One region of the Serratia ficaria genome, then DNA from elsewhere that is predicted to be linked to it. Evidence: predicted binding sites of a transcription regulator. Region 1 holds the regulator's gene; each other region holds the start of a gene.
What was found. Region 1 encodes Fur, which represses iron uptake genes when iron is present. Its sites were predicted from a motif close to ATAATAATGAGAACNACTATCAA; they were not measured.
Positions count from the first base shown of each region.

Region 2: a site for Fur is predicted at 3,057-3,079, ahead of fepD (Fe(3+)-siderophore ABC transporter permease). Genes of this name have one in related genera too.
Region 3: a site for Fur is predicted at 3,170-3,192, ahead of entS (enterobactin transporter EntS). Genes of this name have one in related genera too.
Region 4: a site for Fur is predicted at 2,440-2,462, ahead of CKW09_RS14695 (siderophore-interacting protein). Genes of this name have one in related genera too.

Region 1 is NZ_LT906479.1:1,356,436-1,363,806, reverse strand. Features, by position in the region: gene ybfF (esterase) at 1-762, shown strand, start outside; gene ybfE (LexA regulated protein) at 1,021-1,308, shown strand; gene fldA (flavodoxin FldA) at 1,572-2,111, shown strand; gene fur (ferric iron uptake transcriptional regulator) at 2,442-2,888, shown strand; gene CKW09_RS06430 (beta-N-acetylhexosaminidase) at 3,077-5,734, opposite strand; gene chiQ (ChiQ/YbfN family lipoprotein) at 5,746-6,072, opposite strand; gene chiP (chitoporin ChiP) at 6,120-7,371, opposite strand, start outside.
Region 2 is NZ_LT906479.1:3,765,683-3,773,053, forward strand. Features, by position in the region: gene gltX (glutamate--tRNA ligase) at 1-812, opposite strand, end outside; gene CKW09_RS24605 (hypothetical protein) at 818-1,048, opposite strand; tRNA gene CKW09_RS17770 (tRNA-Val) at 1,105-1,180, shown strand; tRNA gene CKW09_RS17775 (tRNA-Val) at 1,221-1,296, shown strand; tRNA gene CKW09_RS17780 (tRNA-Val) at 1,337-1,412, shown strand; tRNA gene CKW09_RS17785 (tRNA-Lys) at 1,420-1,495, shown strand; RNA gene CKW09_RS17790 (RtT sRNA) at 1,569-1,694, shown strand; gene fepB (Fe2+-enterobactin ABC transporter substrate-binding protein) at 1,881-2,888, shown strand; gene fepD (Fe(3+)-siderophore ABC transporter permease) at 3,095-4,150, shown strand; gene fepG (iron-enterobactin ABC transporter permease) at 4,150-5,187, shown strand; gene CKW09_RS17810 (ABC transporter ATP-binding protein) at 5,205-6,008, shown strand; gene CKW09_RS17815 (ABC transporter substrate-binding protein) at 6,037-7,371, opposite strand, start outside.
Region 3 is NZ_LT906479.1:337,797-345,167, forward strand. Features, by position in the region: gene CKW09_RS01510 (enterobactin synthase subunit F) at 1-3,104, shown strand, start outside; gene entS (enterobactin transporter EntS) at 3,279-4,532, shown strand; gene CKW09_RS01520 (isochorismate synthase) at 4,676-5,881, shown strand; gene CKW09_RS01525 ((2,3-dihydroxybenzoyl)adenylate synthase) at 5,889-7,371, shown strand, end outside.
Region 4 is NZ_LT906479.1:3,097,689-3,105,059, reverse strand. Features, by position in the region: gene lpxO (lipid A hydroxylase LpxO) at 1-148, shown strand, start outside; gene chaA (sodium-potassium/proton antiporter ChaA) at 182-1,282, opposite strand; gene CKW09_RS14695 (siderophore-interacting protein) at 1,578-2,396, opposite strand; gene chaB (putative cation transport regulator ChaB) at 2,526-2,753, shown strand; gene CKW09_RS14685 (gamma-glutamylcyclotransferase) at 3,009-3,704, shown strand; gene cbl (HTH-type transcriptional regulator Cbl) at 4,009-4,962, shown strand; gene CKW09_RS14675 (ABC transporter substrate-binding protein) at 5,139-6,707, shown strand; gene CKW09_RS14670 (ABC transporter permease) at 6,724-7,371, shown strand, end outside.

The DNA.
Region 1 (7,371 bases):
ATGAAATTACATTATCAACTGCTGGCCGCCGAGTCGGACGCCCTGCCGGTGCTGCTGATCCACGGCCTGTTCGGCAATCTGGACAACCTGGGCGTGCTGGCGCGCGACCTGAACCGGCGCCACAGCGTCATCAAGGTCGATCTGCGCAACCATGGCCTGTCGCCGCGTTCCGCAGAGATGACCTACCCGGCCATGGCGCAGGATCTGCTGACGCTGCTCGACGACCTGCAGCTGGAGAAAGTCATCGTCATCGGCCATTCGATGGGCGGCAAAGCGGCGATGGCGCTGACCGCCATTGCGCCGGAGCGCATCGACAAGCTGATCGTCATCGACGTGGCGCCGGTGGATTACCGCACCCGCCGCCACGATGAGATTTTCGCCGCGCTGAAGGCCGTGAGCGCCGCCGGCATTACCCAGCGCCAACAGGCCGCCCAGCTGATGCGCGATTATCTGCAGGAAGAAGGGGTGATCCAGTTTCTGCTGAAATCCTTCCACAACGGCGAATGGCGTTTCAACCTGCCGGTGTTGATCGCGCAGTACGAAAACGTCACCGGCTGGCAGGAGGTGCCCGCCTGGCCGCACCCGACGCTGTTCATCCGCGGCGGGCTGTCGCCCTACGTGCAGGACGGTTACCGCGCCGACATCGCGCGCCAGTTCCCGCTGGCCCGCGCGCACGTGGTGGCGGGAACCGGGCACTGGGTGCACGCCGAAAAACCGGAAGCGGTGCTGCGCGCCATCCACCGTTTTCTCGGCGAAGCCTGACAAACGCCCGTCGCTGGCGAAAAAACGCGCTAAAGATAACGGCTTAGCGCGCTTTCGGCTCAGTTAAGCATTGTCGTTGCTCTATCTGCTGGGGTAATATGGCGCGCTATAATTTTGCCGCCCTGCCCAGCGTGTTCGCTAACGCCAGTCCGGGGGTGAATTTGGGTTAGGGTTTATTGGCCCGAAGTGTGTTAACCGAATCGTCCGGAAGCGTGTAAAACGCTTTTTGATGCAAACTTCCTTGCAGTACCGCTACCTATGGCAAAAGAACAAACGGATCGCACGACGCTGGATCTGTTCGCAGATGAACGCCGTCCGGGGCGCCCGAAAACCAACCCGCTATCCCGCGATGAACAGCTTAGAATCAATAAGCGCAATCAGCTGCGGCGCGATAAAGTACGTGGATTGCGGCGCGTGGAGTTGAAAATCAACGCGGATGCGGTGGACGCCCTGAACAAACTGGCGGAACAGCGCAATATCAGCCGCAGCGAGCTCATTGAGCAAATGCTGCTGGCGCAGCTGGCGGAAGAACAGCCAGAACATTGATCTCTTCGGCCGCACATGCGGCGCGGCGTTAAGGATGACGCCGGATCAACACCGTTTTACTCTCCTCCGGCATCGCATAAATGCGATAAAACCCCGGGGTAAATTTCTGGCATGATAGGCGTTTACCGGCAAGAGACCGCGCCCACACGGCGCCCGCCACTGCGGCGGCCGGCTTTTGCCATGGCATCATTTTAATCGGTGTTAGCGGGGTCAGCACTAACATCGTGTAATGCAATTAATTGAATTTAAAGGTTATACGCGATATGGCTACTGTAGGCATTTTCTTTGGCAGCGACACTGGCAATACCGAAAACATTGCCAAAATGATCCAGAAAATTCTCCAGAAACAGTTTGGCGACGAGGTGTCTGAAGTGCACGACATCGCCAAAAGCAGCAAAGAGGATCTGGAAGGTTTCGATATCCTGCTGCTGGGTATCCCAACCTGGTACTACGGTGAAGCGCAGTGCGACTGGGATGACTTTTTCCCGACGCTGGAAGAAGTCGACTTCAACGGCAAGCTGGTTGCGCTGTTCGGCTGCGGCGACCAGGAAGACTACGCGGAATACTTCTGTGATGCGATGGGCACCATCCGCGACATCATCGAACCCCACGGCGCCGCCATCGTCGGCCACTGGCCAACCAAGGGCTACCATTTCGAAGCGTCCAAGGGCCTGGCGGACGACGACCACTTCATCGGCCTGGCTATCGACGAAGATCGCCAACCGGAGCTGACCAACGAACGTGTCGAAGCCTGGGTCAAACAGATCGTCGAAGAACTGAGCCTGGCCGACATCGTCGGCTGAGGCCATTGTTGCCTAAAGGTTGAACAAAGGCCCTGCAAAGTGCATAGTGTGGCCAGCAGGGCCGTCATCGGCAGCATGGATTGCTGCAATAGAAGCTACATATTGGTAACTTCCCACATCGTCACGGTAGACTGAGATATCGGTTTATCCCATCCATCAAGGCGTTGCATGTGTACCATGCAATAGTGCAATTATATCTTTGTTAACAACCGGCGGTTTCCATTTAGGGCAACCGGTTCTATAATGAGACGCAATTAACTCTTTGTGCCGACCGATGCCACAGGCGAGAACGCCTCAACTTGATTAGCATAGTAACAGGACTGAATCCGCATGACTGACAACAACACCGCATTGAAGAAGGCCGGCTTAAAAGTCACGCTTCCGCGACTCAAAATCCTGGAAGTACTGCAAAATCCGGAATGCCATCACGTCAGTGCGGAAGATTTGTATAAAAAACTGATAGATATGGGCGAAGAAATCGGACTGGCGACGGTTTACCGCGTGCTGAACCAGTTTGATGATGCGGGCATTGTGACTCGTCACAATTTCGAAGGCGGCAAGTCCGTATTCGAACTGACCCAGCAGCACCACCACGATCACCTGATCTGCCTGGACTGCGGCAAAGTGATCGAATTCAGAGATGAATCGATCGAAGCGCGTCAGCGCGACATCGCCAAGCAACACGGCATCAAACTCACCAACCACAGCCTGTACCTGTACGGCCACTGTGAAACCGGTGACTGCCGCGAAGACGATACGCTGCACGACGCCAAGTAATCCTCCGGGATTGAACAACCGCCTCAGGGCGGTTTTTTTGTGCCCGTCGCCGGCGGGAAAAAAAGCCCCGGCAGCGCCGGGGAAGGTTCACTTGACGAAATACCACAATTGCAGCGGCGTAACTCCACCGACTTCTCTCACTTCACCCTCGGCCCGCCGCCGACACGCAGCGGGCCGCATCAGCCGGCTTAAACCTTCTCGGCGCGGCTGTAACGCTTGCCGTCCGGGCTGACCGCACGCACCAGCACCTCGCCGGAGACCGCCGGCCCGGCGTTGGCGTCATAGCGCTGCCATTGCTTACCGCCGTCGGTGGAGTACTCGATGCCCAGCCCCGGCAGAGAGATATTCGCCTCCAGCTTGCCGCCGGTGACGCGCGCGCCCGGCACCGGCAGGCGATAGCTGACGCCGCCCTTGTCCAGCTTGGCCAGCTCGCGCTGGCCGAGCAGGTTGGCGAAGCGCAGCCAGTCCTGATCCAGAGCCTTGCCGTCGACAAAGTGCGTTTTCCCGCCCCGGTACTCGCGGCCGGCCCGGTAATCCTGCTCCCAGGAGGCGCGATGCCAGGCGCGTTCGGCTACCGACAGCGAACGCGGGAAGATCATGTATTCCATTTGCGGGTCGGTGCGCTGGGTTTCGCTCCACAGCTGGGCGGAGATGCCGTAGGCGCCCGGCCAGGGTTTGTCGCTTCTGGCGGTGAAGCGATTGCCGTCGCGGTCCACCGAGGTTTCGGCGTTCTGCGGCAGGTTGTCCGGCGCGAAGCTGAACATCTTCCGTTCGTCGCTGAAGCGGGTGCCCCAGTAATAACCGCGCTCGTCCGGATTCACCTCGTAAGGGAAGTCCATATAAACGTAATCCGGGTTGGAGATGATCACCTCGTAGCCCTTGTTCGCCCAGTCATTGGCGCTGTCGAAACCGCCCCAGTACAGGGTGTCCCAGAAGTTCACGCCCACGCGCGGCGTGGCGAACGCGCCGGCGTCCTGCGCATCTTTCAGGCCATCCTGCCAGGCCTGCATTCTGCCGATGCCGTGCGCCTTCACCAGTTGGCTGACCTCCAGCCCGAAGTAGCTCGGCAGATGCGCCATATCGGCCACCTTGCCGTCTTCGATCATCGCCTGGCACACCCGGGATTTCGCCCAGGGCTTGTCTTCCTTGCTCTGGTCGATTATGCCCTTGCCCGCTTCAGGTTTCAGGCGATCGGTATACCCCGCCCCCAGGCGAATATTTTTCGCTTCGTCACCGCCGAAATGCCAGGTGTTCAACGGCTGGCCGGCCTCTCGATGCATTTGGGCAATCTCGCCGATCACCTTGTCGACAAAGCGTTTGGAGGAGTCCAGGCACGGGTTCAGATAGCTCTGGCGGTTGAAGTACTGCACCGAAGTCGTGTTGGAAGTATCGGTCGGATCGACCAGGCGGAACTCGTTGGCCTCGCGCTCTTTGCCCGCCGCATGCAGTTTTTTGTAACGCGCCTCCATGGAAACCACCGCCGCGCGCGCGTGCGCCGGCATGTCGATTTCCGGGATCACCTCAATCTGGCGCGCCTGCGCGTATTTGACGATGTCGATATAGTCCTGCCGGGAGAAGAAGCCGCCGTATGCCTCCGGCCCCTGGCCATACTGCGGCAGCAGGCAGGCGGTTTCGCTCAGGTCGTGGCAGCGCCGGCCCCCGACGTCGGTCAGTTCAGGCAGGCCCGGGATTTCGATGCGCCAGCCTTCGTCGTCGCTCAGGTGGAAGTGGAATTTATTCAGCTTGTAGGCCGCCATCTGATCCAGCAGGCGCAGCACCGCGTCTTTATGATGGAAGTTGCGCGCCACGTCGAGAAAGATGCCGCGATACGGGAAACGCGGCGCGTCTTTGGCGTCCAACGTGGCGATGTCGCTGCCGCCATCGCTCGGCACCAGCGACAGGATCGACTGCAGCCCGTTGAATACCCCCGCCTGATCGAAGCCGATCACGCGCGCTTCCTGCCTGCCGATTTTCAGCTCATAGGCGCCCGACACCGCCAGCGGGCCTTTGAACCTGCCCGGTTGGATCGCGGTGTTGATCGGATAGCCCTGCGCGTTAGCGGCCACGCCCAGCAGCGCGAAGCGCTGGCCTACGGCCTCGGCCGCCGGTTTGGCCAGCGCGCTCAAATCCAGCGCCACGCCCTTGCTCAGGTCGACATCCTGCGGATGCACCTTCACCTCCCGCGGCGTCGGCACAATCTGGCCGCGCAGCGCGGCGGCCGGCAGGGTTTTCAGCGCGGCGTTGTTGATAAAGCGCGAAGCCGGCGTCATCAGAACGTTGTTGTCGTCCTTGGTGCGCTTCCACTGGTCGCCGGTAAAGGGCGCCACGAAGCGGCTCAGATCTTCGGTATCGGTATTGCGCAGAATTTTCGGTTTGGCGTCGCCGGACGCGGCGTACCAGCGCGGTACGAAATCGGTTTTAAACAGTTGCCAGTATTCGGCGACGATCGGGATGGTCACCGCCTGCCCTGCCGGGAAACCGCTGAACGTCGCGGTCGGCTCCAGTTTGTACAGATCGCCGGTCAGGTGCGTTATCCTGAATTGTTCGTTATCCACCTGCAGGGTTTGGCGCGCGCTGTGGAAATAAATCGCCCAGTCGCCGCCGGTGATCGCCTGGCCGTCGTTGCTCAGGGTGATCAATACCCGATTGCACGCCGCCCAGTCGGCGCCCAACGCGGCGCAGTCCAGGCCGCCGTCGGCGGCGCGGTTGTCGACCATTTTCACATTCAGCTTCAGCTGGCTCAGTTGATCCACCAGCTGCTGATTGGCCAGCGCATTCCCCGCGCCGCCAAACAGCCCAAGGGTTGCCGTCAGCGCGGCAAGCGCACTCAGTTTGAATCGGTTCATCTGCTTCATCCTTAATTGTTGTTGTCGCGGATCTCTTGCCAAATCTTGCCGCACCTGGCGTCATACGCCTGACCGTTGCCGCTGTGCACCGCCTGAAGGCAGTTCTGATAATCCATCACCCGCACCGTTTCTTTCTCGGCGAACTGCCGGTGCCGTTTCTCTTGCTTCAGCACGTTCAGCACCGCCCGGCACGACTGCAGTTTTTCCGGCGATCCCTCTGCGGTATTGATGCAGGCGCTGTAGGCCTGTTTCAGTTTGGCGTCTTCCGGCGGCGCGGCCGGTTGCGCGCAGGCGCTCAGCGCAGCGGCGGCGGCCAATATCAGCATGATTTTTTTCATCGTTATATTCCCGTTCAGTTGCCCCGGCGCAATCGCCGGGGAACGCATCAGAAAATGGTGAATGGCGCGATGACCATAAATTTGACGTCTTTCTCGTCCTGGAAGATGTTGCCGTAACCGCCGCCCCAGCTCGGGATATTGGTGTGGTTATCGTATTGGGTGTAGTGCAGCTTGAGCAGCGTGCCTTTGGCGCGCCCTTCCTGGATGGTGTACAGCGCGTCCAGGCTCCAGGCGCTCTCTTTCAGGCGCTGGCTCTGATCGTAAATCGGGTTGGTGCTCGGCTTGGCGTCCCAGGCGTAGACGTAGGAGCCGCCGACCGCCATGCCCGGCAGGTTCCAGTTGCTCAGGTCGTACATCACGCCGGCGTAGACCGCCTTCTCGCCGTTGGCGTTGAAGTCGGAGCGGTTATCCCACCACACGTCGAGGCGGCCGTTGGAAGAGGCGTAGGTCGGCGTCATGCGCTGCAGGAAGAAGCCCTGATTGCCTTCCGCCTTGACCATGGTGCCTTCCAGACGCCAGTTGAACTGACCGGTGGTATAGCCGAAGGTCAGTGCCTGCAGCCAGGCCAGGCCGTCGTAGATGCTGTTCGGATCGTTCTTGTCGCCGATGCGGTCTTCCGCACCGTAGAACTGGTAGCTGGTGGTCAGCGGATTGCCCAGCAGGTCGAATTTGTAGGATGCCTTGGTGAAATACTGATTCACATAGCCTTCCGCCTGACCAAAGGCGGCTTCCAACACCAGATCGTTTTTGAAGTCGTACTTGGCGCCCAAAGAGTGCAGATAGGAGACGCCGGTTGTTTTATCGTTTTGGCGGAAGTCATCCATCTCGATATGCCACGGCGCCTTGTATTTGTCCGCCCACATGTAGGAGAAGCTCAGAGCGCCGGCGTCGCCGTAGTCAAAGTTGGCGCCCGCCTCCGCGCCGCGATAGGTTCCCGGCATAAAGCTCCAGTGCGGGGCGATCAGCGTCTGGCCGCTGGGTTGGATGTAACCGGCGCGCGCCCAGATCGGGCCGTATTTGAATTTACCGGCGGCTTTATACAGGCTGATGCCGCCTTTATCGCCGGAATAGTCTTCGTCGTAGGTCCGGTTTTTCGAGGAAAAGGCGATTTCATTCGGGTGGCCGCTGGCGCTGGACTCGGCCAGCTCGATAGCGGTAAAGGCCCCGACGTCCAGACCGAACATGTCCCAGGCGTAGCCCGAGGCGAAGTCCAGGCTCAGGTTGGCGGTGGAGTGCGACAGGTTGGTGGTGTATTTATTGTAATCGTCGCTGGTCGGGTCGAGATCTTTGCGGTCACGC
Region 2 (7,371 bases), 2.4 Mb from region 1:
TGGGACCAGCCCAGACGCACCAGGTAGTTCAGCAGCGCCTGCGGCAGATAGCCGTCGTCGCGGTACTGCATCACGCCTACCGCGCCGTGGCGCTTGGACAGTTTCTTGCCGTCGTCGCCGAGGATCATGGAAACGTGCGCGTATTCCGGTACCGGCGCGCCCAGCGCTTTCAGGATGTTGATCTGGCGCGGGGTGTTGTTGATGTGGTCTTCGCCGCGGATCACGTGGCTGATTTCCATATCCCAGTCGTCCACCACCACGCAGAAGTTATAGGTCGGCGAGCCGTCGGTGCGGCGAATGATCAGATCGTCCAGCTCCTGGTTGCTGAATTCGATCGGGCCGCGGATCTTGTCGTCGAAGATCACCGAGCCTTCCTGCGGGTTGCGGAAGCGCACCACGTGCGGTTCGTCGTCGGTATGGCTGCATTGGCTGTCGCGGCAGTGGCCGTCGTAACGCGGCTTCTCGCCGTTTTCCATCTGCTTTTCGCGCAGCGCTTCCAGACGCTCTTTGGAGCAATAGCATTTATAGGCAGTGCCCTGCACCAGCATGTCGTCGATGACCGCGTTGTAACGATCGAAACGTTTGGTCTGGAAATACGGGCCTTCGTCCCAATCCAGATTCAACCAGTTCATGCCATCCATAATTGCGTCGATAGCCTCCTGGGTGGAGCGTTCCAGATCGGTGTCTTCGATGCGCAGAACGAACTCGCCGCCGGCATGGCGGCTGAACAGCCAGGAATACAACGCAGTACGGGCGCCACCGACGTGCAGATAGCCGGTTGGGCTCGGGGCAAAACGGGTTTTGATTTTCATTGGGTTCACGGCCTTATTACGCAACGCGTGTCGGCGATTGCCGACGATTGCTCGGAATTGAAAAAAGTGGGCAACATTGTACCACCACGCGCTAATTCCTCAACGCTGACACGATATTGCGGCGGCGGATTTCGCTCTTTCTGCGGCCCATTGCGCATAACAACGGGCAAAGAATCGACGGCGCTGGCGATAATTATCGCATCCTGTTTAAATTTGCGGCGAACGATTGAAATCATTTTAAAAACCGTTGACTCACTTTGAACTATCCCTATAATGCGACTCCAACAAGACGGGGCGATTAGCTCAGTTGGTAGAGCATCTCCTTTACACGGAGGGGGTCGGCGGTTCGAGCCCGTCATCGCCCACCATCTTGTTGAGCGGTAAAGCAGTAAGAAATGAGAAAAATGAGGGTGATTAGCTCAGTTGGTAGAGCATCTCCTTTACACGGAGGGGGTCGGCGGTTCGAGCCCGTCATCACCCACCACTCATTCTCTCGTTTAGCAGTAACCTGGAAGTCCTGAAGTGGGTGATTAGCTCAGTTGGTAGAGCATCTCCTTTACACGGAGGGGGTCGGCGGTTCGAGCCCGTCATCACCCACCACTTCTGCGGGTCGTTAGCTCAGTTGGTAGAGCAGTTGACTTTTAATCAATTGGTCGCAGGTTCGAATCCTGCACGACCCACCAATTCAGAGAAAAGCGCCTTCAGGCGCTTTTTTCGTTTCTATTCCACCTAATTCGCCCCAACCCTTTTATCGCATGGTGCACGACGTCGTGTTGGATAAGAACCTGCGTTCAGGTTCGAGCCGAGCGAAGCGAGACGACAACGCGCAGCGTTGCCCGCAGGGTGAGGCCAAAGGCCGAATCAATCCTGCACGACCCACCAATTCAGAGAAAAGCGCCTTTAGGCGCTTTTTTCGTTTCTGCCCCGCCCGATTCGCCCCTGCCAAAATCACCGCCCCGCCACCTGGGATACGAATGGTTATCATTTTAAAATATTGAGTGGTAAATTAGCGGGTATGCCTAACCCAGCCAAGACACGTCTTAGTTCAAGGAAAGAAAGAGCCCGCTCATGACCCTATCCTTACGCCACCTGTTTATTTCACTGATCGCCGCTTCCGGCCTGCTGCTCAGCGGCTGCGGCCCGGACGACCAAGCCGGGGCGCAAACGCCGGCCTCCGACGCCGCAAACGGCGGCTGGCCGCGCACCATCAACAGCGCCAAGGGCCCGTTTACGCTGGAAAAACCGCCGCTGCGCATCGTCTCCACCAGCGTCACCCTCACCGGCACCCTGCTGGCGATCGACGCGCCGGTGATCGCCAGCGGCGCCACCAGCGCCAACTCGTCGGTGTCTGACGACCAGGGTTTCTTCACCCAGTGGGGCGAAGTGGCGAAACGGCGCAACGTCAAACCGCTGTATCAGGTTGAGCCCAATGCCGAAGCGGTCGCCGCCGCCAACCCCGATCTGATCGTCATCTCCTCCACCGGCGGCGATTCGGCGCTGAAGCTGTACGATCAGCTGTCGACCGTCGCGCCCACCTTGGTGCTCAACTACGGCGATAAAAGCTGGCAGCAGTTAGCCACCCAACTGGGCGAGATCACCGGCCACGAACAGGGGGCCAAACAGGCCGAAGCGCGCTTTGAACAGCGGGTGGAACAGGTAAAACAGTCCATCGCCCTGCCGCCGCAGCCCACTTCTCCGCTGGTCTATGACGACAACGGGCGTGAGGCCAAGCTGTGGACGCCGGACTCCGCCCAGGGGAAATTGCTGACCCAGCTCGGCTTCCGGCTGGCCACGCCGCCGGAAAGCGCCAAGGGCAATACCAGCATGGGCAAACGCCAGGACATCATTCAGCTGTCGGGCGAAAAGATGGCGGAAGGCCTGAACGGCAAGACGCTGATGCTATTCTCCGCCGATCAACGCAAGGTCGGGGAGCTGTTGGCCAACCCGTTCCTCCGGCACCTGGAGCCGGTTGAACAACATCATGTCTATGCCGTCGGCACCGATACTTTCCGCCTCGATTATTACAGCGCGACCAACATGCTGAACAGCATCGAACGGCAGTTCAAGAAATCCTGACGTCCCCCCGGCAGGCCCGGCGCCTGCCGCGTTTCACGGCGCAATGATTACATTCAATCTATTGAAATATAAAGAATCATTAACATCGCGAATCACTGACTCCCCTTATCCGACGGATGCATTGCGGCGTAAACTCATGCTACTATAAGCCGGTCTTCAAGAACGCTAATAATAATGAGAATCAAAATTATAAAGGAGTTAACGGTGTGAGCTTACCCACTCCGACTACGCGGACGCCTTCGTCCACGACTCGCACAGCCTACGCCAGCGGCCTGAAGCGCGTTTCCGGGCTGGGTTTTTGCCTGGCGCTGCTGCTGCTGTGCGTAATGGCCAGCCTGATGCTGGGATCCAAATCCATTCCCTTTCATACCGTTTGGCTTAGCCTGCAGGGCCAGTTCAGCGGCGCGGACAGCACCATTATTCTCGATGCCCGCCTGCCCCGCACCCTGGCGGGCATGCTGGCCGGCGTGGCGCTGGGCGGCGCCGGCGCGCTGATCCAGGCGCTGACGCGCAACCCGCTGGCCGATCCCGGCGTGCTCGGCATCAACGCCGGCGCCAGCTTCGCCGTGGTGCTGGGCATTATGTTTTTTGGCGCCGCCTCCACCGAAGGCTATATGAGCTGGGCCTTTGCCGGCGCGGCCATCACCACCCTGCTGGTCTACCTGATCGGCACCCTGGCGGGGGGGCGCATCAACCCGGTGCGGCTGACGCTGGCCGGCGTGGCGATAGGCGCGGTGTTGAGCGGCATCACCACCGGGCTGTCGCTGCTCGATCCGCAAACCTTCGACCAACTGCGTTTCTGGCAGGCCGGTACGCTGGATATCCGCACCCTGGCCAGCCTGGCCGTCACCGCGCCCGCCATCCTGATCGGCGCCCTGCTGACGCTGGCCATCGCCCGGCCGCTGAACACCATCAGCATGGGGGAAGACCTGGCCATTGCGCTCGGCGCGCGGGTGGTGCTGACCCAAATCGTTTCGGTTGTCGCCATCACGCTGCTGTGCGGCGCGGCGACCGCCACCGTCGGCCCGATCGCCTTTGTCGGCCTGATGGTGCCGCACATCGCCCGCTGGTGGGTCGGCCCCGACCAGCGCTGGATACTGCCCTACTCAATGCTGATGGCGCCGGTGCTGCTGCTGTGCGCCGACATCATCGGCCGTTTGCTGGTGCCCGGCGAGCTGCGGGTCTCCATCGTCACCGCCTTTATCGGCGCGCCGGTCCTGATCTGGCTGGTGCGTCGCAAGAAAACGCTGGGGGGCCTGTAATGTCGATGCCTCGCACCCTGCTGATCGGCCGCCCGGACGGCATGATCAGTTGGCGCATGCCGCTGCGCGTGCTGGTGGTTAATTTATCGCTGCTGGCGCTGTGCCTGCTGTTGGCCATGGCGGCGCTGTGCTACGGCACGCTGCAGCTGTCGCTGGAGCAGGTGTTCTCGGCGCTCGGCGGCCAGGCGCCGAAGAACCTGGTGACCGTGGTCACCCAGTGGCGCCTGCCGCGCATCAGCATGGCGTTGCTGTTGGGCGGCGCGCTCGGCATGAGCGGCGCCATCTTCCAGTCGATCATCCGCAACCCGCTGGGCAGCCCGGACGTGATCGGCTTCAACATGGGCGCCTACACCGGCGCGCTGATCGCCATTACGCTGTTCAGCGGCGGCTATTACACCATCGCCGGCGGCGCGCTGGCCGGCGGCATCCTCTCCGCTCTGCTGATCTACCTGCTCGCCTGGCGGCGGGGGGTGGTCGGCTTCCGGTTGATCATCGTCGGCATCGCCATCAGCGCGGTGCTGGTCTCCACCAATACCTGGCTGATCATCACCGCTTCGCTGGAGCGCGCCATGGATGCCGCCATGTGGCAGGCCGGCTCGTTGAACGGCATGACCTGGCAGAAATCGCGGCCGGCCATGGCGTTTATCAGCCTGGCCGCCGCCGCCGCGCTGCTGATGGGCAAACGGCTGCAGCTGCTGGAAATGGGCGACGACGCGGCGCGCGCGCTGGGGGTCAATGCCGAAAGCAGCCGGCTGTGGCTGATGCTGTTCGGCGTGACCCTGACCGCCGCCGTTACCGCCACCGCCGGGCCGATCTCGTTTATCGCGCTGGCCGCCCCGCAGATCGCCCGCCGGCTGACCGGCCAATCGTCGGTTACCCTGACGTCGTCGGCGCTGATGGGGGCCACTTTGCTGCTGGGGGCCGACGTGGCTTCCCAGCATCTGTTCGCGCCGACCCAACTGCCGGTGGGCGTCGTGACCGTCAGCATCGGCGGCCTGTATCTGATCTGGCTGTTAATCCGTGAGTCCCGCAGATAATGAAGAGTAAGAATGCCATGAGCCACCGCCTGCACGCCTCGCACCTGACGCTGGGCTACGACAGTAAAATCATCGCCAACGACCTGAGCGTGGCCATTCCCGACGGCGCTTTCACGGTGATTGTCGGGCCGAACGCCTGCGGAAAATCCACCCTGCTGCGCGCGCTGTGCCGCCTGCTGAAACCCAGCGCCGGCGAAGTGATGCTGGACGGCAAGAGCATCAGCAGCTTCGCCACCAAGGCGCTGGCGCGCGAGCTGGGGCTGCTGCCGCAGACCTCAATCGCGCCGGACAGCATTACCGTGGCGGACCTGGTTTCGCGCGGGCGTTATCCGCACCAAAGCCTGCTGAAGCAGTGGACCCACGCCGACCGGCAGGCGGTAGAGGAAGCCATGGCGGCCACCAACGTCAGCCAGTTGGCCGAGCGCAGCGTCGACGAGCTGTCCGGCGGCCAACGTCAGCGCGTGTGGGTGGCGATGGTGCTGGCGCAGCAGACCCCGCTGCTGCTGCTGGATGAGCCGACCACCTACCTGGACATCGCCCACCAAATTGAGCTGCTGGATCTGTTCCGCCAGCTGAATCAGGAGCGCGGCCAAACCATGATCGCCGTACTGCACGATCTGAACCACGCCTGCCGCTATGCCGACCATATCATCGCCATGCGCGACGGCAAGATTGTGGCGCAGGGGAAACCGGCCGAGATCATTACCGCCGAGCTGGTAGAGCAGGTGTTCGGCATGCCCTGCATGATCATCGACGATCCGCTGTCGCATACCCCGCTGGTGATCCCGCGCGGCCGCTTCCACTGCGATCCCGCGCAGTAAGGAAAAGGCCGGTTTCCCGGCCTTTTCTCTATTTCTCCAGCGAGACCTGCTTAAAAATGTGTTTGCCGAACGGATCGATTTCGTAGCCCTTCACTTCCTTGCGCACCGGCTCGAAGATGGTCGAATGGGCAATCATCAGCGCCGGCATTTGCTCATGCATCATCACCTGCGCCTGCTCATACATCGCCACCCGCTTGGCGTGGTCGTTCTCTTCGCGCGCCTGCAGGATCAGTTGGTCGAACGGCTTGTAGCACCACTTGGCGGAGTTGGAACCGCCGTCGGCCGACACGCAGGTGAACAGCGGGCCGAAGAAGTTATCCGGGTCGCCGTTGGCGGTGGTCCAGCCCACTAACGCCGTCTGGTGCTCGCCGTTTTTAATCCGCTGCAGGTATTCGCCCCACTCGAAGGTGACGATTTTTGCCCGTACGCCGATGTCGGCCCAGTCGGACTGGATCATCTCCGCCATGCGTTTGGCGTTGGGGTTATAGGGCCGCTGCACCGGCATCGCCCACAGGTCGATGTCGAACCCTTGCCCCAACCCCGCCTCCTGCAGCAGCCGTTTAGCCTTATCCGGCGCGTACGGGTAGTCTTCTATCTTGTCGTTGCTGCCCCATTGGGTCGGCGGCAGCAGGTTTTTAGCCGGCTGGCCGGCGCCGTGGAACACCGCCTCGATAATCGCCGGCTTGTTGACCGCCAGCGCCAGCGCCTGCCGCACCTTGACGTTATCCAACGGTTTCTTCTGGGTGTTGAACGCCAGGAAGCCGATATTCAGCCCGGACTTTTCCAGCACCCGAATATTTTTGTCCTGCCGCATGCGCGCCAGATCCGCCGGATTGGGGAACGGCATCACCTGACACTCGTTCTTTTGCAGCTTGGCGTAGCGCACCGCGGCGTCCGGCGTGATCGAGAATACCAGCCGATCGATTTTCGGCCTGCCTTCCCAATAGTTGTCGAACGCCTTGTAAAGAATTTTGGCGTCCTTCTGGTACTGCACCAGTTGGAACGGCCCGGTGCCGATCGGATCGTTGTCCACGCGCTCCGGGGTGCCGGCCTTCAGCATCGCCTCGGCGTATTCCGCCGAGAGAATGGTGGCGAAGTACATGCCCAGGTCGGCGACGAACGGCGCTTCGGCGCGGGAAAGCTCGAAGCGCAGGGTGTTGTCGTCCAGCTTGACGATGCGCTCGATCAGGCTGCCGAACTCCATCGATTCAAAGTTGGTGTAGGCGCCGTTGGACACCTTGTGGTAGGGGTTATTGGCGTCCTTCTGGCGCATGAAGGAGAAAATGACGTCGTCGGCGTTGAAATCGCGGGTGGGGGTAAAATATTTGTTGCTCTGGAATTTCACCCCTTTGCGCAGGTGGAA
Region 3 (7,371 bases), 1.0 Mb from region 1:
CCAGCTTCAGCGCCGGCTTTATTTTCATGCGCCGTACCGGCTCGGCCGCGCTGTGCGCCGCCGGCCCGGTGATTAACGTGCTACCGATGGAAATGCACCTCGAGCCGCAGGCCACGCTGTATGAAGCCGCCGCCCGCATCAGCCGCGAGCTGAAGAGCGTGCGCCGCCACCAGCGTTACGATGCCGAACAGGTGCAGCGCGATCTGGGCCGCATCGGCGACGCCGAGCCGCTGTACGGCACGGTGTTCAACTTCAAAATGTTTGATTATCAACTGGATTTCGCCGGCATCGAGGGCATTACCCGGGATCTGGCCTCCGGCCCGGTGCGCGATCTGGAGATTGCGCTGTTCATCGACGGGAACAACCAGCTGAAGGTTGAGCTGCTGGCCAACGCCGAACGTTACAGCCGTCAGGAATTGCTGGCCCATCTGCAGCGTTTGCCGCTGTTGCTGGCGCAGTTTGCCGCCCGGGCGGATTTGCCGATCGGCGAAGCCGACATGCTGACGCCGGAAGACCACGCCTTGCTGGCGCGGGTCAATGACACCGCGCATCCGGTACCCGCCACGACGCTGAGCAGCCTGCTGGCGCAGCAGGCGCAGCGCACGCCGGACGCGCCGGCCCTGGCCGACGCCCACTTCAGCTTCAGCTACCGCGAAACCCGCGAGCAGGTTGGCGCGCTGGCGCGTCAATTGGCCGCGCAGGGCGTGCGGCCGGGCGACATTGTGGCGGTCGCGCTGCCGCGCTCGGTGTTTCTGTCGCTGGCGCTGATGGCCATCGTCGAGGCCGGCGCCGCTTATCTGCCGCTGGATACCGGTTATCCGGACGAGCGGCTGGCGATGATGCTGGAGGACGCCGCACCGCGTCTGATCGTCACCAGCCCGGCCCAGCAGGCGCGTTTCGCCGGCCAGGGCGAAATACTGCTGTATGACGCGCCGCTGCCCGCCGATCACGCCGCCGGCGTGACGGTCAACGGCCCGACGCCGGATCATGCGGCCTACATCATTTTTACCTCCGGCTCTACCGGCCGGCCGAAGGGCGTGCTGGTCGGCCATCAGGCGATCGTCAACCGCCTGCTGTGGATGCAACACCAATACCCGCTGGCGGCGGACGACGTGGTGCTGCAGAAGACGCCGTGCAGTTTTGACGTTTCGGTGTGGGAGTTCTTCTGGCCGCTGATGGTCGGCGCCCGGCTGGTGATGGCGCCGCCGGAGGCGCACCGCGATCCCGAGCAGCTGCAGCAGCTGATTGCCCAGCATCGGGTGACGACGATGCACTTCGTGCCGTCGATGCTGGCGGCGTTCGTCGCGGCGCTGGACGGCGAGCAGGCGGTCGCCGCCTGCGGTTCGCTGCGCCAGGTGTTCTGCAGCGGCGAAGCGCTGCCGGCGGAGCTGTGCCGCCTGTGGCAGAGCCGCACTGCGGTGCCGTTGCATAACCTGTACGGCCCCACCGAGGCGGCGGTGGACGTGACCTGGCATCCGGCCTACGGCGAAGCTCTGGCGCGGGTGACCGGCGCCAACGTGCCGATCGGCCTGCCGGTATGGAACACCGGCCTGCGCATTCTGGATGCGCGTCTGCGCCCGGTGCCGCCGGGGGTGGCGGGGGATTTATACCTGACCGGCATCCAGCTGGCGCAGGGTTATCTGGGGCGGCCGGAGCTGACCGCCGGCCGCTTTGTGGCCGACCCTTACGGCGAGGGCGGGCGCATGTATCGCACCGGCGACGTGGCGCGCTGGCTGCCGGGCGGTGAAGTGGAATATCTGGGGCGCAGTGACGATCAGCTGAAAATTCGCGGCCAGCGCATTGAGCTGAGTGAAATCGACCACGCGCTGCTGTCGCTGCCGGGCGTGCGCCAGGCGGTGACCCATGCGTTGGTGCTGCAGGGCACGCCGGTGGACGCCGGCGGCGATGCGCGCCAGCTGGTGGGGTATCTGGTGCCGCAGCCGGGCGTGACCTGGGACCTGGAGGCGCTGCGCGCGGCGTTGGCCGACCGCCTGCCGCCGCATATGGTGCCGGTGGCGCTGGTGGAAATGGACGCGCTGCCGCTGAGCGCCAACGGCAAGCTGGACCGTAAAGCCTTGCCGCAGCCGCAGGGCGGTGAACGCAAGGCCGGCCGCGCGCCGCAGGCCGGGTTGGAGGCCGACATCGCCGCGGTGTTCGCCCGTTTGCTGCAGCGCGAACAGGTGTTCGCCGACGACGACTTCTTCGCCCTCGGCGGCCATTCGCTGCTGGCGATGCGCCTGGCGGCGGAGCTGCGCCGCGATCTGGGCAAGGCGGTCTCCGTCGGGCAGGTGATGGTGGCGTCCCGCGTCGAACAACTGGCGCAGCTGCTGGCTGAGGAGCGCACCCAGGAAGAGGCGGATCGCTGCGGCTTCGACAGCGTGCTGCCGCTGCGCGCCACCGACGGGCCGACGCTGTTCTGCCTGCACCCGGCTTCGGGCTTCTCCTGGCAGTTCAGCGTGCTGCCGCGCTACATCGACCAGCACTGGTCGCTGGTCGGCATTCAGTCGCCGCGGCCGGACGGCCCGCTGGCGCTGAGCGAGGATATGGATCAGGTGGTCGACGCCCACCTGCAGACCGTGCTGCAGGTACAGCCGCACGGGCCTTATCACTTTATCGGCTACTCGTTGGGCGGCACGTTGGCGCAGGGCATCGCCGCCCGGCTGCAGGCGCGCGGCGAGCAGGTGGCGTTCCTCGGCCTGCTGGACACCTACCCGCCGGAAACCCAGAACTGGGACGTGATGCTGGACGACAACGTGCTGAAAGAAGTGCAGCGCGAGCGCGAGCAATTCCTGGCGGTGTCGCAAGACACGCTCGATCCGGCGCTGGGGGAAACCCGCGTGGCGATGTTCGACAATATCGAAGCCAACTACGCCGATTCGGTGCGGCTGTTGTCCCATACCCGCACCGCGCGTTTCAACGGCCTGGCGACGCTGTTTGTCGCCAAACGCACCTTGCAGGAAGGGATGGACGTGCAGCAGACCTGGTCGCAGTACGTTGACGCGCTGCAGGCGCACGAGCTGGACTGCGCGCACGTGGATATCGTCTCGCCGGCGTCGTTCAAGGTGCTGGGGCCGTTGCTGAACCGCATACTGCGGGCATTGTAACCGGCGTCGCCAACGTCGGCCGCCAAACGTCGGAAGCGATCCCGGCGTTTGGCGGCGTTTGCTGAATATCAATGAGTTTTATTATCATTATTGCTCCCATCATCTGTGCTAGCATGAGTCCCCACGCTGTTGCAGCCCTGACGCAATACCCTTTTAACGATTGGTGATGAACCGATGAGTAAACCCTCTATCCTGCTTGATTTTGGCCTGCTGAAGAGCAACCGGTCCTTCCGGGCGGTATTCTGCGCGCGCTTTATTTCCATTTTGGCGCTGGGGCTGATGGCGATCGCCATCCCGGTGCAGATCCAGGCGCTGACCGGTTCGACCCTGCTGGTCGGCCTGGCGGTGACCCTGGCGGGCGGCGGCATGTTCGCCGGGCTGTTGATGGGCGGCGTGCTGGCGGATCGCTACGAGCGCCGGCGGTTGATCCTGTTTGCGCGATCCACCTGCGGCATCGGCTTTGTCGGCCTGTGCGTCAACGCCGCGCTGCCCGCGCCTTCCCTGACGGCGATTTACCTGCTGGCGGTATGGGACGGCTTCTTTGGCGCCGTCGGCGTGACGGCGCTGCTGGCGGCGACGCCGGCGCTGGTCGGGCGGGAAAACATCGTGCAGGCCGGCGCCATCAGCATGCTGACGGTGCGCTTCGGCTCGATTCTTTCTCCGGCGGTCGGCGGCCTGGTGATCGCCAACATGGGCATTGCCTGGAACTACGGCCTGGCGGCGTTCGGCACCCTGCTGACGCTGTTGCCGCTGCTGAGCCTGCCGCAGCTGATGCCGCCGCCGCAGCCGCGCGAACACCCGCTGCGCGCGCTGGCGGGCGGTTTTGGCTTCTTGTTCCAGAACAAGGTGATCGGCATGGTGGCGCTGATCGGCGCGCTGCTGACCATGGCCAGCGCGGTGCGCGTGCTTTATCCGGCGATGGCCGGCGGTTGGCAGGTCGACGCTTCCCATCTCGGCTTCATGTACGCCGCCGTGCCGCTCGGCGCGGCAATAGGCGCCTTCACCAGCGGGCGGGTGGCGCATGTGGCGCGCCCGGGCTGGGTGATGCTGTTGACCGCCATCGCGGCGTTCGTCGCCATCGGTTTGTTCGGCCTGATGCCGTGGTACAGCCTGGCGCTGCTGTGTCTGGTGGCCTTCGGCTACCTGAGCGCGCTGAATTCGCTGTTGCAGTACGGGCTGATTCAAAGCCTGACGCCGGATAATTTCCTGGGGCGCATCAACGGCCTGTGGACGGCGCAGAACGTGGTGGGCGACGCGCTGGGCGCGCTGCTGCTGGGGGCGATGGGGGCGTTTATGCGGCCGGCGAGCAGCGCCGGCAGCTTCGGCTTCGGCGCCGCGGCCTTCGGCATCCTGCTGGCCTTCGCCATGACCGGGCTGCGTCAGGTGACCCTGAACAAACCGGAACCGCAGCCCGTCGCCGAAAAGTAACGGTGCGGAGTCGGCAACGCGGCGGCCCGAAAGATGACGGGCAGGTTGACATGGCAAATATCGACGAGTAATTTAGCGCGGAATTAACTTAAATGATAATCATTATTATATTGGTTATCAGTTAGCGACTTGAGGACGTAGCGATGGACATTGCCGTGAAAGGCGCCAACCGAAAGGAACTTCAGGAGCGGGCGGATGAACCGTTCGGCGCTGATTTTTCTCCTGCATCGGGCTTCTTCTTCACCTCGCCGTTCCGCAGCCTGATTACCGCCGGCTGCTTTAGCCGGGTGACCCAGCCGGCCGCGGACGGCGCCGATCTGCACGGCGAATTCCAGCGGCAGGTGCGCCAGGCGTTTGCCGAGGCGCGCGCCGCCGGGGTAAAGGAACCGCTGCTGTGCGGCGCCATTCCCTTCGATACCCGTCAGCCTTCGGCGCTGTTTGTTCCGCATGAAAGCCGCTGGTTCGATCGCGCCGCCTTTATGGCCGGCGTCTCGCCGGCGGCGAGCGGCCCGGAAATTGCCGGCCTTGCCGAAGTGCCGACGCAGCAGCCTTTTATGCAGATGGTGAGCGATGCGGTCGCGGCGATGAAAGCCGGGCAGCTGGACAAGGTGGTGCTGTCGCGGCTGCTGGAGATCGAGACTCGCCGGCCGGTAGACCGCCATGCGCTGATGGCGCGGGTTATCGCCCAAAACCCCAACGGTTTCCATTTCCACGTGCCGCTGGAGCGGGGGGCACTGTTGGGCGCCAGCCCTGAGCTGTTGCTGCGCCAGGCCGGCGGCCACTTCCACTCCAACCCGCTGGCCGGTTCCGCCCGGCGCGAGGCCGATGCCGAACGCGATCTGGCGGTGGGCGAGCGGCTGATGGCCTCCGAGAAAGACCGCCACGAACATCGCATCGTCACCGAAGGCATGCGCCGGGTGCTGGCCGGGCGCAGCCGCTATCTGAACGTGCCGCAAACCCCCGAGCTGCTGACCACCACCACGCTGTGGCACCTTTCCACCCCGATTGACGGCGAAGTGGCTTCGCGCGACGAAAGCGCGCTGTCGCTGGCCTGCCTGCTGCATCCGACGCCGGCGCTGTGCGGCACGCCAACCCCGGCGGCGCACGCATTGATCCGGCAGCTGGAGCCGTTCGATCGCGGCCTGTTCGGCGGCATCGTCGGCTGGTGCGACGCCGAAGGCAATGGCGAATGGGTGGTCACCATCCGCTGCGGCACCGTCGATGGCAGCCAGGTGCGGCTGTTTGCCGGCGCCGGCATCGTCCAGGACTCTTCCCCCGAATCTGAATGGCACGAAACAGGCACCAAACTCAGCACTATTCTGCGTGCCTTTGGTTTGAATCAAGGATAACGACAAGATGAGCATTGCCTTTACCCCCTGGCCGGCGGAGTTCGCCAGCCGTTACCGCGAACGCGGCTATTGGATTGACCTGCCGCTGACCGATATTCTCGACCGCCAGGCCGACAACGACGCCGTGGCGATCACCGATGCCCGCCGCAGCCTGAGCTACCGTGAATTGAACCTGCTCTCCGACCGTTTGGCGGCCGCCCTGCAGCGCCGCGGCGTACGGCCGGGCGAGACCGCGCTGGTGCAGCTGGGCAACGTGGTGGAGTTTTACGTGGCGTTTTTCGCGCTGCTGAAGATCGGCGTGGCGCCGGTCAACGCGCTGTTCAGCCATCAGCGCAGCGAGCTGCACGCCTACGCCGCGCAAATCAAGCCCGCGCTGCTGATCGCCGATCGCGAGCACGGCCTGTTTGCCGATGACGAATTCCTCAACGCCTTCCGCGCCGAGCATCCTTCGCTGCGCGTGGTGGGCCTGCGCAACCAGCCGCAGGGCGAACAGGCATTGGCCGACTGGCTGGAGGAACCCTGCGACGGCTTTGTCGCGGTGCCTTCCGCCGCCGACCAGGTGGCGTTTTTCCAGCTTTCCGGCGGCAGCACCGGCACGCCGAAGCTGATCCCGCGCACCCACAACGATTACTACTACAGCATCCGCCGCAGCGTGGAGATCTGCCGCTTTGACCGGCAGACCCGCTATCTGTGCGCCTTGCCGGTCGCCCACAACTATCCGATGAGCTCGCCGGGCGTGCTGGGCGTGTTCTACGGCGCCGGGCAGGTGGTGTTCGCCGCCGATCCCGACGCCGCCCAGTGTTTCCGCCTGATCGAACAGCACCGCATCAACGTGACGGCGCTGGTACCGCCGGCGGTGACGCTGTGGCTGCAGGCGATCGAAGAGTGGGGCAGCAATGCCGCGTTGGCCAGCCTGGCGCTGTTGCAGGTGGGCGGCGCCAAGCTGGGGGAGACCCTGGCGGCGCGCATTCAGAACGAAATCGGCTGCCGGCTGCAGCAGGTGTTCGGCATGGCGGAAGGGCTGGTTAACTACACCCGTCTGGACGATGACCCGCAGCACGTCCTGGCGACCCAGGGGCGGCCGATGTCGCCGGACGACGAAGTCTGGGTGGCGGATGACGACGGCAACCCGCTGCCGGCGGGCGCGGTGGGGCGCCTGATGACGCGCGGCCCTTATACCTTTCGCGGCTACTACCTGAGCCCGGAGCACAACGCCGGCGCCTTTGACGCGGCAGGGTTCTACTGCTCGGGCGACCTGATCAGCATCAGCGAAGACGGCTACATCACCGTCGAGGGGCGCCAGAAGGACCAGATCAACCGCGGCGGCGAGAAGATCGCCGCCGAGGAAATCGAAAATCTGCTGTTGCGCCACCCGGAGGTGATCAACGCCGCGCTGGTGTCGATGCCGGATGCTCTGATGGGCGAAAAAAGCTGCGCCTATATCATCGCCGGCGCGCCGCTGAAAGCGGTGGTGCTGCGTCGCCACCTGC
Region 4 (7,371 bases), 1.7 Mb from region 1:
CACCGGCGGCGTCAATAAGCTGTTCAAGTACATCTATGCGATACGCAAGCTGGGCAAGCGGTTGAAGGCGTGGAACCGCACCGGTTATTACATCATTAAATGGATTTTGTTCGGCGGGATCGCCGCGGCGATTTTCTTCTCGGTCTAAAGCAAAAGGGGCGCGGTAAGCGCCCCTTGTTGATCAGGCGAATATCGTCATCATGTAGGCGGCGAACAGCGCCAGGTGGGCGGTGCCGTTCAGCACGTTGGTGCGGCCGGTGGAGAACGACAGCTGGCACAGCAGCAGCACCGTCAGCATCACCACGATATGCGGCGTCTGCAGGCCGAAGATCAGCGTCTGGCCGGTCAGGGTGGCGATGATGGTGACTGCCGGCACCGTCAGGGAAATGGTCGCCAGCACCGAGCCGAAGAACAGGTTCATGGCGCGCTGCACCTGATTGTTCAATACCGCCCGCAGGGCGCCCAGGCCTTCCGGCGACAGGATCAGCAGCGCCACCAGGAAACCGGTGAATTGCGCTGGGGCGTTCACCCTGGTCAGCAACCCTTCCAACGGGTTGGCGTTGAATTTGGTCACCGCGATAACCGCGATCAGGTGAACCACCAGCCAGACGGCGTGCCAGGCGCTGCTGTGCGACGAGGGTTTGCCGTGATGCGGGTCACCGTCGTCATCTTCGTGTTCATAGACGAACAGGCTCTGGTGGGTCTTGGTTTGGATCACCAGAAACACGCCGTACATGGCGGCGGAGATCAGCGCCACCAACAGCGCCTGGCCGGTGCTGAAGTTGCCGCCCGGCAGCGCGCTGGGAAACACCAGCACAATCACCGCCAGCGGGAAGATGGCCATCAGGTATTGTTTGATGCCGCCGAGATTGACGTACTGGGTGGCGAATTTGCGGCCGCCGAGCAACAGCGCAACGCCCACCAGGCCGGCGCTGACGATCATGATAATCGAGTAGAGCGTGTCGCGCATCAGCGCCGGAGCGGCGTCGCCGGTCGCCATCAGCGCCGAGATCAGGCTGACTTCGAGGATCACCACCGACAGGCTGAGGATCAGCGAGCCGTAGGGTTCACCCAGGCGATGCGCCAGCACGTCGGCGTGGCGCACCACGCTGAATGCGCTGCTGAGGATACCGATCAGGGCGATGATGTTGATGCCGACGATCAGCGGGAAGTTGCCGGTGGTGCCCCACAGATTCAACACGATCAGCGCGGCGATGGGAAAAATCAGGGAATACTCGGTGTGGCGGGATTTGGATCGGCCAGGATCGTGTTGCGACTTCATGGGTGTGGTACTCCTTCTCAAACAGCGTGGTCCCGTCATCGCCGGCTGCCGCGAAACGGCAACTCTGCGTATCCAGTAAGTATTTTATAATAGGATACACCCGCAGCGTTGATGTGATGTTGTTTTTAAACTGAGAAAGCAATTGCTTGCTTTATGTGATCAGGGTAACAAAAAAACCGCAAGGGATGCGGTTTTATTTACTTACTTTTACGCAATAACATGATTTTTTCTGGCTAATGGCGAGAAATGTCGTGTTTACTTGCTTATCCCATGGTTAATCAAAGAAAAATTGGCCTCAGTCATCAATGTTGTCCATGATTTCATGCCGCTTATTGTGATAACCCTCTTCATTTAACCCCTCACGCCAATAAGGCACGGCATAAAGGCGATTACGATCGCATTGGCGCTCGCGGCGCAGGTAACGGCGCAGCTCCACCACCAGGCGATCTTCGCCGGCCAGCCAAAAATGGGTTTCCGCCTGCGGCGGCGTCAGGGCGCGGAATTGGCCGATCAGGTCGCCGGTTTTCTCGGTGCCGCCGATGATCCAGCTCAGCTCGACGCCGGCGGGCTTGTGCAGGTCGATGACGTCGGCGGCGCTGTCAACGCGGATGAACGCGTGGCCTGCCGCATGCGCCGGCAAAGCTTCCAGCAGCGCGGCCAGCGCGGGCAGCGAAGAGGGATCGGCGGCCAGGCAGTAGAAATCGGCTTCCGGTAACATCGGTTTGGGGCCGCCGGGGTTGCTGATGCCGATTTTGTCGCCGGCCCTGGCGTTGCGGGCAAACTCAACCGCCGGGCCGTTGTGGTCGTGCAGGGCGAATTCGATGTCGACCTCTTCCTGCTCCGGGCGCACGGCGCGAATAGAATAGGTGCGCACGATCGGGCGCAGCGCATCGGCGGCCCAGCGCGGGCCGTTTTCGGTCAGGGTCGGCAGGTCGGGGCGCTCCTGGCCTGGCTGCGGCAAAAACACCTTGATATGCGCGGCGGCGGCGTTGGCCGGGTAATAGCGTAAGTCGGGCGCGCTGAAGGTGATGCGGCGCAGGTGCGGCGTAATATCTTGAATGGCGCTGACGGCAATCAGGTAGGGGGCGCGTGAGCGAGGGGCTTCGGTAGTCACGGGGATCTCCTTATGTTCGTTTGCCGCGAGTATAACATGTCGTTTGATAATGAGAATTGTTTGCCAATTGAGGCCCGCGGCGGCATCGCCTAAACTTAAGGTTCATTCACCAGCAACGGGAGGAATGTGATGCCGTACCACAGCAGGAGCGCCTTGCCGGACAATGTGAAGCACGTGCTGCCGGAGCATGCGCAGGAAATCTATAAGGAAGCGTTTAACAGCGCCTGGCAGCAGTACCGCGATGCCGATGACCGGCGCGGCGATGACAGCCGCGAGGAAACGGCGCATAAGGTGGCCTGGGCGGCGGTAAAACAAAGCTATCGCAAAGGCGACGATGACCGCTGGCACAAAAAGTAACCCCTTCGACCGGCGCGTTCGCGCGCCGGTGAAATGGCCCGTTCGCCGCGGCAATTAATATTATTGCTGCTCAGTACAAATACTTTTTCACTTTAAAACCCGTTTGAAACTTGATCGCCCATCGAGAAAAGAATAATGTCATTCTTATTAGCAATGGCTAGTGAATTAATAAATTTCCGAACCAATAAATAAAATTGCAAAGGCGCCGTGGTGGCGAGGGCATGCGAGAAATCGTATTCCCGGGAGGATGTAAAGGTGTTAACGCGAGATTTTCTGCAAAAAGCAGACTGCAAAACGGCATTCGGCGCTATCGAGGAGTCATTGTTACTGACGCCGGAACAGCGTGCGGCCTCGTTGGATTGCACGTTATCGCGCCGTCCGGGCAATCGCCCGGTGTGGATATTCGGTTACGGCTCGCTGATGTGGAACCCGGTATTCGAATCCGAAGAGGTGCGGCCCGCCACGCTGCAGGGCTGGCACCGGGCGTTCTGCATGCGGCTGACCGCCGGCCGCGGCACGCTGCATCAGCCGGGGCGCATGCTGGCGCTGAAAGAGGGCGGCCAGACCACCGGCCTGGCGTTTCGCCTGCCGGAGGCCAAGCTGCGTGAAGAGCTGGAGCTGTTGTGGAAGCGCGAAATGGTGACCGGCTGCTATCTGCCGACCTGGTGCGATCTGCGGCTGGCCGACGGCGAAGTGGTCAGCGCGCTGGCGTTCGTCATGAACCCTCAACATCCGCTGTTCGAAGAAGATACCAGTCATCAGGTGATCGCGCCTTTGATCGCCAGCGCCAGCGGGCCGCTGGGCACCAACGCCCAATACCTGTTCGCGCTGGATAACGAACTGAAGAACCACGGCATGCAGGACGACTGCATCGGTGACCTGGTCAGCTATGTGCGGCAATGGCTGCAGCAGAATACCGCCGGCCCGATCGGCGGCGAAGCCACCGCCTGATGTGTTGCGGCGGCCGGGTTTATCCAGGGGCTCAGCGTGCTGAGCCCCTGTCGTTTATATATCTAATGCCTATATTTAATAACTTTATTTTGCAGTACTTATTAATCCCTTTCTTTAGAGTGGGTACTTATCTCGTTAATTCTAAAGCCATTAGATAATTATCAGCCGGAGAAACAGCTAATTCACCGCGGTGAAAAATTCACTTAGCATTAAAATGCATAAGTAAAGGTTATTTCTTATTTGTTCCTGTCCGCCTGACTCCGTATCAATGCAGTTAACGCTATTGCAAGAAAGGAAGACGGGGATGAACTTTCAACAATTAAAAATTATTCGAGAATCGGCGCGCTGCAACTACAACCTGACCGAGGTCGCCAATACCTTATTTACCTCACAGTCTGGCGTCAGCCGCCATATTCGCGAGCTGGAAGAAGAGTTGGGCATTGAGATATTCATCCGGCGCGGAAAACGCCTGTTGGGCATGACCGAGCCGGGCAAGGAGCTGCTGGTGGTGGCGGAGCGCATTCTGAACGACGCCAATAATATTCGCCGGCTGGCGGACGTATTCAGCAGCAACGACTCGGGGCAGCTGCATATCGCCACTACCCACACCCAGGCGCGTTACAGCCTGCCGGGGGTGATCAAGGAATTCCGCGCGCTGTATCCGCGGGTGAGGGTGGTGCTGAATCAGGGCAGCCCGGAGGAGATCGTGTCAATGCTGGCCTCCGGCGAAGCCGACATCGGCATCGCCAGCGAGCGCCTGATGAGCGACGAATCGCTGGCGGCATTTCCTTACTACCGCTGGCATCACACCATTTTGGTGCCGGAAGGGCACGAGCTGACGCGCCAGCCGCAGGTCACGCTGGAGATGCTCAGCACGCTGCCGCTGATCACCTATCGGCAGGGCATCACCGGCCGTTCGAAGCTGGACGCCGCTTTCAAGGCGGCGGGGCTGACGCCCGACATCGCATTGAGCGCGCAGGATTCCGACGTGATTAAAACCTACGTTGAGCTGGGGCTGGGCGTCGGCGTGCTGGCGGACATGTCATACGAAAAAGAGCGCGATCGCGGGCTGGTCAGCCTCAATGCCGAGCACCTGTTCGAACCCAACACCGTATGGTTGGGGCTGAAACGCAGCCAGTTACAGCGTAACTATGCCTGGCAATTTATCCAGCTGTGCAACCCGACGCTGTCGCTGAGCGAAATCAAGGATAAGGTATTCTCTTCCCAGCTGGATGCGGTGATCGACTACCAAATCTAGCTTCAGCACGGCAGGGTCGCCTGCCGTTCGCTCCTCCTCATGCGCAGCTAATAATCAAAACCCCATCTATATACGCAAAAAGAATATCTATAGTTATTTAAGTACCTTCGCCTGCCGATCGCGCTCACATACACTCGCGAAATTACTATAAATTCCATCCGCTTGGAGAGTTTCCGATGAAAGCGTTCGCCCCTTCTTTGCTGTTTTTGGCCGTGGCGGCCAGTGTCAACGCGCAGGCGGCCACCCCGGCCAATACGCTGGTGGTTGCCCAGTCTATCGATGACGTGGTCAGTTTCGACCCGGCCCAGGGATTCGAGTTAACCACGGTGCAGTCGTTCAACAGCCTCTATCAACGCTTGATTCAGTCGGATCCGCAAAACCCGATCGATCTCAAACCGACGTTGGCCGCCAGCTGGCAGGCCGGCAGCGACAACCGCAGCCTGACCTTCAGCCTGCGTCCGGACGCCAAATTCGCCAGCGGCAACCCGCTGCGGCCGGAGGACGTGATTTTCTCGCTATCCCGGGTGGTGAAGCTGAATCTGGAGCCGTCGTTTATCCTGACCCAGCTGGGCTGGAACGCCAAAAACGTCGACCAGCATCTGACCAAGCTGGACGATCACCGCGTCAAAGTGAGCTGGAGCGAGAACGTCAGCCCGGCCTTCGTGCTGAGCCTGCTGTCGGCGCCGGTGTCGTCGATTGTCGACGCCAAAGAAGCGTTGGCGCACCGGCAGGGGGATGACCTGGGCCACCAGTGGCTGAACAGCCACTCCGCCGGCAGCGGCCCCTACAAGATCCGCACCTATGTGCCGCACGAAGTGGTGGTGCTGGACGCCAACCCGGGTTCGCCGGAAGGCGCGCCGACGCTGAAAACCATTCTGATCAAGAACGTGCCGGATCCGGCCGCGCGCCGCCTGCTGGTCGAGCAGGGCGACGCCGACATCGCGCGCAACCTGGGCGCGGACCAGATGGCGGCGCTGAAGGGCAAGCCGGGGGTGAAACCGCTGGCTATCCCGTACGCCTCGCTGTATTACCTGCAGTTCAACGCCAAAGCCTCGCCGGCGCTCGGCAACCCGGCGTTCTGGGAGGCGGCGCGCTGGCTGTTCGATTACAAGGGCATCGCCGACGACCTGCTGAAAGGCCAGTTCCAGAGCCACCAGGCGTTTCTGCCCGAAGGCTATCTCGGCGCGCTGAAAGACCAGCCGTACAGTTTCAACCCGCAAAAGGCCAAAGAGATCCTGGCCAAGGCCGGGTTGAGTAACGTCAGCTTCCGCCTGGACGTCAACAACCAGCCGCCGTACCTGGACATCGCCCAGGCGCTGCAGGCCAGCTTCGCCCAGGGCGGGGTGAAGGTGGAGCTGGTGCCGGGCATCAGTTCGCAGGTGTCGACCAAGGTCAAGACCCTCAACTACGACGCCACCCTGACCTCCTGGGGGCCGGACTACTTCGATCCCAACACCAACGCCGCCGCCTTTGCCTACAACCCGGAAGACGGCAGCAAAACGCTGGCCTGGCGCGCCAACTGGCAGATCCCGGCGCTGAGCAAACTGACGCTGGCCGCCACGGCGGAAAATGACGCCGCCAGGCGGGTCGCCGACTATCAGCAACTGCAAAAAGAGGTGCAGCGCAGCTCGCCGTTCGTCATCGGTCTGCAGGCGCGCAGCCTGATTGCGGTGCGCGACAATCTCAAAGGTTACCAACAGGGCATCAACCCGGACATGGTGTTCTACAGCAAGGTCAGCAAGTAATGGCCCCCGCGTCTTCATCCGCCGCCGGGGCGGCCGGCTGTTCGGCGGTGCGCTGTCGCTGGCGCTGACGTTGCTCGGTCTGCTGCTGTTCACCTTCATGCTCTCGCACCTGGCGCCGATCGATCCGGCGCTGCAGGTGGCGGGCGACCACGCCAGCGAGGCCACCTACGCGCAGGTGCGCCACGATCTGGGGCTGGATCAGCCGCTGCCGGTGCAGTTCTGGCGCTATCTGGCGCATCTGGCGCAGGGCGACATGGGCATTTCGCGCATTACCGCCCAGCCGGTGCTGAGCGACCTGTTGCGCACCTTCCCGGCGACGGTGGAGCTGGCGACCTGTGCGATTATTCTCGGCGCCTTCGGCGGCATTACGCTGGCGTTTCTGGCGGTGCTCAAACCGGGCAGCTGGCTGGACAACGCCGCGCGGCTGTTGTCGTTGATCGGCTATTCGGTGCCGATCTTCTGGCTCAGCCTGCTGGGTTTGCTGCTGTTTTACGCCACGCTGCACTGGTCGGCGGGGCCGGGGCGGCTGGACGACATTTACCTGTACAGCATCGAGCCGCGCAGCGGCTTTGTGCTGATCGACAGCTGGCTGTCCGGCGATCGCGACATGTTCTATAACGCCATCGGCCACCTGTGGCTGCCGGTGGTGGCGCTGGCGCTGCTG